DNA from 2 places in the Paenibacillus sp. E222 genome. Region 2 is predicted to be linked to the other one. Evidence: predicted binding sites of a transcription regulator. Region 2 holds the regulator's gene; the other holds the start of a gene.

Region 1 (3,217 bases), 560 kb from region 2:
TTCCTAAAATAATGAGAGCAACAAGGGCGGGCCTAATTCCAGTACCCATGATAGGAAGCAACAGAAGTAAGATCGCTAGGCTGGGAACGATTCGTAATGTTTGGAATAACGAGATGATCCATTTTTCGGAACGATTGTATTTAGTTGATAAGGTACCTAATGCAATCCCGATAAGTGTAGAACCCATCAATGCCAATAAACTGATCTTTAAATGCTCTTTCCAAGAATTCAAGAACGTTAACATATGATTCGAAAAATAGTCACTCAGTTGCATCCATAAACTTTCTTGCAAACTCCCTCCTCCTTTCATTCATTTTCATTTGCTTTTCTCATCGACAGAATTATAATATAAGCAATGTATTCGTTTTGAAAGTAGGCACCTTTTTGTTATATAGGAACCTAATAGTAACTATTGGAGGCGATAATGTAGTGATTTCAAAAAAAGAGTTGCCGTTGTGTCCTGTGGCAACGACAGTTGGCTTGATAGGTAACAAGTGGAAGTTATTGGTTATGAGGGATCTTTTGAAGGGGACTCAACGATTCGGAGAACTTCGTAAAAGTATCCCGGAGATCAGTCAAAAGGTTCTCACTGAAAATTTACGTTCAATGGAAGAGGATGGAATTGTCATTCGTACGGTGTTTGCAGAAGTTCCTCCGAGAGTCGAATACAGTTTAAGTGATTTAGGAAATTCACTGAAGCCAATTATATTCTCTATGGAGACATGGGGCCTTGGATACCAGAAACTCAATGATGAACTTCCAGACGATATTCATCAGAGTGAATGAAGTCGAAGTGTTAATCCAACGTCATTTCAAAATAAAATAAGCTCCTCTATTATTCCCATGGAATCATAAACCCTGTATTTTCATCTTCAAGTTAAGTCAATGGAGGACTCATGCGTCCTCCATTGACTCGTAAGAGAAAGTTGATCTTCGAACACCAGTTTCTGCAATATTTCTATTGCATGAAGAAAAAACGGGCAAGATCCTCACAAAATGAATGGCTATATAAAATCAAAATGGATATGCGCTGTTTTTAGATACATGAATGATTTCAGATGGAAATCTTGCCTTAAAATATTTTTCCACTTTCAGATGAATGCTTTTCTCGTACCATTTGTCCCAGCCGTTCGCAGCAAATAATTTTGGCATTTTTAAACGCTCAGATCTCATCCCCATTTGACCATCACCTATCAGTAGCGTATCAATCCAAATTCGATCAGTTATACCTTGTATCATGTTAGCGAAATTAGGTGAAAAAGGTAGCACTGGGGAAATAGATACTTGTGTATATATCCCTGCGTCATTTATCTTTTTCAAGGCTTTAACTCTTAAATCTATTCCAGGAGCATAGGGTGAAAAAATTCGTTTCACATCTTCGCGATCTGTCTCGATTGTCATTGAAACCAGAATCCGACATTTTTCCTTTAATTTAAGTAGTATATCAAGGTCTCTGGCAACCAGAGGGCTTCTAGTTTGAATTTGAAGTGAATCTGGTGGGTTTTTATCCATTTCTTCCAATAGGCTTCTTGTAATGTTTGCCCTCTGCTCTACAGGTTGATAAGGATCTGTGGCTGATGACATGAATATACTTATGGGTTTATTTTTGCGTCTTAGAAGAGAGACTTCCCTTACATAGTTTTCTGCTGCATTTTTCTTGACATCCACCCACAATCCCCAAGGAATATCCTTAAACTTTTGAATTGGCATTTCTCTGACGTAACAGTATTCGCAAGCAAATGCACAACCTGTATAGGGATTTAGCGAATGAGTAAAACCAATATCAAGATAACCCTTTACTTCACTTAATATTTTCTTAGACACAATGTCTTTGATTTCAATCGGCATGATGTTACCATCCCCTCAATTACTTTCGTTTAATCTCCCACTTAATCAGTTAATTGAACGATCACACTATGCATGAACCGCCTTTCTTTTTATCTTAAAATTTCTCATGCTACTTGAAAAGTAGGCACCTTTTTATTAGATAGGAACCAGAATGTAACTATTGGGTGTTAACAACAAAACAACCGTTTTAAGAACAGTTGTTTGTTGTCATTAAAGATTAAACTATTGTTTTTATAAGAATGTCCTTATTCTGAACCTGTGTCTTATCTGTGGGTACAACGGCTTGGTAACTTTCCGAGGTGGTAACAATTAAAAAAGGTTCCTTCCTATTTTTTTAGATTTAGGTATTCTAAAAAATGTAAAACCGTCCCTCCAATGCTGCCTATTCAAGTTTTAACTACATGTGCTTTTTTGGGATATACATCTAATCGGGAGTAGGAACATGTTCTTGTTCAATACGGTAATCGGTACAAGTTCTTGTCCTTGGCTTGGGACACGAACTTGTACCGATAAAATAAAAAAGCCGCTAAAATAGCGACTTGAATGGGATCATGTTCTTGACCCTCGACAACAAAGACTGAATTTTTTTAAAGTTCCCTACTTTCATGCAATTATGCCCTTTAGTCTTTATTTAACTGAGCAGAGTTAGAACTTGATCTGTTGGTCCCCTTTCTTGCAGTACAATTTTATTTATTATCCTCAAATTTATGTGGCTCTTTAACAAAACTTTTTAAAATAAATCCACACGTTATACAAATTACATGAGTAACATCTGATCCTAATGTTAGCATCTTTTTCATAGGATATACCCTAGCTTCGCCGTGCGACTTGCCCTCCCCAAATTTTGTTCCTCCACATTCAGGACAACATTCTTCGTTTCTCATCCCGAACCTCCTTCAATGAAATTATCTTTTCATTGTTTCTATATAGTCCATATGTAACTTTCTATTATCAACGTAAATCCCATTTTTTTGTAAACGGCTATTAGAGCAACGTGTGAAATCGTATCATCTGAAACTATATCATCAGTAGTATGAGTCACACCTTCTTTAATACCCATTTCAATTAGACTGTCATGTAACAAAGGAACTACCTTAAAAAATGTGCTACAACCCAACCGATCGCTACTATTTCTATAGGCGTCAAGTAGTACTCCTGCAAGGTTATTCCCTTCCTTCTTCAAAATACAAAATTAACTTATAGCAGCTTGCTAAGCGGTAATAAGGCATGATGCAGATGTCCTGCCATATGGTATTGGTATTTACGAACTTCTAACGAAGATACTTCAGTGGTATAAGAGACACCCGTTAATTCCCAGAATTCTTGCCCAGCTAGTTGATAACCGTTATAACACGGATCTCCAAATTGT
Region 2 (3,217 bases):
GCACAGCGGACATTTTTTTATACAGGTCAAACGAAGTCTATTGAGTACCGTATTCGTGCTCTTCAGCAATTAAGACAAGGAATTGAGAAATATCAGCAACGTATTCTTGACGCACTCCGTGCGGATCTAAATAAATCTGAAACAGAGGCTTATGGCTCCGAGATTCGAATTGTGTTGGGTGAACTGGATTTTGCATTGGAACACTTGGAGGAATGGGCAACACCAAAACCTGTGCCTACAAATTCTGCTATACCTGATGGTACAAGCCTAATTTATCCAGAACCTTATGGAGTTGCTCTTATTATTGCACCATGGAACTATCCGTTCCAGCTGGCTTTCGGCCCTCTAATTGGAGCCATTGCTGCGGGTAACTGTGCTATTATTAAGCCGTCTGAATTAACTCCAGCCGTATCACGTCTGACTTATAATTTGATTCATGAGATATTTCCTAGTGAGTACCTGGCAGTTATGGAAGGAGAAGTCGAGACCAGTACAGCATTGCTGAAAGAAAAGTTTGATTATATTTTCTTTACAGGCAGTACAGGTGTTGGCCGCATTGTTATGAAGGCAGCTGCTGAGCATTTGACTCCAGTTACGTTAGAACTAGGGGGTAAGAGCCCAGTCATAGTTCATCAGGATGCGGATTTGAAGCTGGCGGCTCAGCGCATTGTTCGTGGTAAATTTCTGAATGCTGGGCAAACCTGTGTCGCTCCTGACTATTTGCTTGTACATGAGGATGTACATGACAAATTAGTGGAATTGATCGGTGCAGAAATTCAGGACAAATTTGGAGACGATGTGTTGCAAAATGCTGATTTTCCGCACATTGTCAACGCACGTAACTTTGATCGTTTAGCGGTGTTACTCCAAGATGGCAAAGCAGTGATTGGTGGACGATCTGAACGTGATCAGCTGCTCATTGAACCAACAGTACTGGGGGAAGTGGATTGGAAATCCCCAGTGATGCAAGAGGAGATCTTTGGTCCAATTCTTCCTGTGTTTAAGTATACTGATCTTAACCCGATGCTAGATGAGATTGTTCGCCGTCCAAAACCACTGGCATTATATCTCTTCACGCAAGATGAAAATCTGCAGAATCAGGTTCTGAATCAAGTATCTTTTGGTGGTGGTTGTATTAATGACACATTGTCTCATATGACATCACATTATCTTCCATTCGGCGGCGTAGGAGAAAGTGGAATGGGTTCTTACCATGGTCAACAGAGTTTTGATGTGTTCTCTCATCATAAGAGCATTCTTAAACGCAGCGAATAGTTGTTAATGTAGAACAATATAAGTAATATGTAGAAAAAAAGAGGTTGTCCCGTTGAACGGGACAACCTCTTTAAGTATCTTATTGTGAAACAGTGAACAATAAGATACATATTAATGAATATCACGGAAAAGGCCAATGACTTTGCCCAGGATGCTAACGTGTTTCAAACGCAATGGTTCAAAAGTCGAATTTTCCGGTTGAAGACGAATATGATCTTTTTCTTTGTAGAACGTTTTTACCGTTGCTTCATCGTCTTCAGTCATGGCTACTACGATGTCGCCGTTATCCGCAGTTTGCTGCTGACGTACGATAACATAGTCTCCGTTAACAATGCCTGCTTCAACCATACTGTCTCCCACGACCGAAAGCATAAATACTTTCTGATCGCCTACATAATGCGTAGGAAGAGGGAAGTAATCTTCGATATTTTCTGTTGCTGTGATTGGAACCCCTGCAGTAACTTTACCCACGACTGGAATGCGAGCAACGCTGTGAGCAAACTGATGTGAATGCTCTGACTCTTCCTGGCTGAGAAGTTCAATGGCTCTTGGTTTGGTTGGGTCGCGTCTAATCAGACCTTTCTTCTCCAAACGATCCAGATGTCCATGTACTGTAGAGCTGGAAGCCAACCCAACGGCCTCACCAATTTCGCGTACGGAAGGAGGATACCCCTTCAACCGGACTTCATTGCGTATAAACTCCAGAATAGCCTGTTGCCTGCTGGATATCTTCGACATACCGTATCAACCCCATTTTAGTAACGTTTGGGAAAATTATAACATAGAACCTCCGTTCGTACAAACATAAGTTCTAAATAAAATGCCATAAAATCAATGTTTTTTTTGCAAATTAAGATGAAAAATTTCTTTTAGTCTAATCAAATACTGCAAATGACAGTTCCCATACAATAGAAGAAAGATAATGGAATGTAGGATGTTACAAAAAAAAGCGAACAATTGTTCTAAAAAGTTATTGTACAAAACAAGTGTTCGTGTTATATTGATTTTAACGGATAGGAACAAACGTTTGGAGGTCGATATTTAATGAGATATTCTACTTATCAAAGCATTTACGAACCGGTGCATTCAGAAGTGGTTGAAACGAACATAAGGAATTTTAAGAAGGTTTTTGCAAAAGGTAATGTCCCAACATGGGTCTTGAAATTAATAATCGTAAGCTTAATTATACTGGTTGGATGCAGTACAGTATTGACAGTGTTTGCTGGTAATGAAAATGATCTGTTGCCTGGCGGGAAGATAGCAGTTTCACAAGGAGATACACTATGGAGTATATCATTGAATCACAAACCGGAAACAATGGATACACGTATATATATAGAAGCAATTAAGAAAGTCAATCAACTTGGATCAACTTCAATACAAGTGGGGCAAGTCTTAATACTGCCTCAATTCACACAATAAAACTGCATATTCACACGCATTAATGCGTGTCAGCTTGACAAGCTGCCCTTATCATGTCAAAGTTAATATGACTTTGTATTTTTGGAGGGGACAAGCTTGGATATAGATAGTCTGGTAGCACGTATTAATGAATTGGCTCGCAAGCAAAAATCTACTGGATTGACAGAGGAAGAGCTCGCTGAACGTGCCAAGCTTAGAGAAATCTATTTGAATAACATTCGAAGCAATTTCAGACAACAACTGGATTCGATTGAAATCGTAGATGATGAGAACGATCAAGGCCACCAAGGCAAACTCAAACATTAAGGAAACCTAATGATATCATTATGATATTTAGGTTTCTTCCTGTTATCTAGAGGTTGCAAATTATAGGGGGAAATGTTGGTTTACTGTTATGTAAGCCGATACAAAGAACATCTAAGGGGGATTCTCATGTCGCGTTCGTTCGAGAGAACGGTTCGGAAAAATTCTAAGCAGTTGAATCAGCAACGTAAAAAAAGCGGTCAACCGATTTCAGGTA

The links. Region 2 encodes LexA, which represses DNA repair genes until DNA is damaged. Its sites were predicted from a motif close to CGAACATATGTTCG; they were not measured.
Region 1: a site for LexA is predicted at 2,039-2,052, ahead of HW560_RS21285 (SPL family radical SAM protein). Genes of this name have one in related genera too.

What each region holds. Positions count from the first base shown of each region.
Region 1 covers NZ_CP058552.1:4,729,320-4,732,536, reverse strand. Annotated here, with positions in the region: gene HW560_RS21295 (ABC transporter permease) at 1-292, opposite strand, end outside; gene HW560_RS21290 (winged helix-turn-helix transcriptional regulator) at 430-786, shown strand; gene HW560_RS21285 (SPL family radical SAM protein) at 1,015-1,848, opposite strand; gene HW560_RS21280 (transcription initiation factor TFIIIB) at 2,535-2,732, opposite strand; gene HW560_RS21275 (hypothetical protein) at 3,046-3,217, opposite strand, start outside.
Region 2 covers NZ_CP058552.1:4,169,842-4,173,058, forward strand. Annotated here, with positions in the region: gene HW560_RS18890 (aldehyde dehydrogenase) at 1-1,275, shown strand, start outside; gene lexA (transcriptional repressor LexA) at 1,387-2,013, opposite strand; gene HW560_RS18900 (LysM peptidoglycan-binding domain-containing protein) at 2,320-2,697, shown strand; gene HW560_RS18905 (DUF896 domain-containing protein) at 2,794-3,003, shown strand; gene HW560_RS18910 (hypothetical protein) at 3,130-3,217, shown strand, end outside.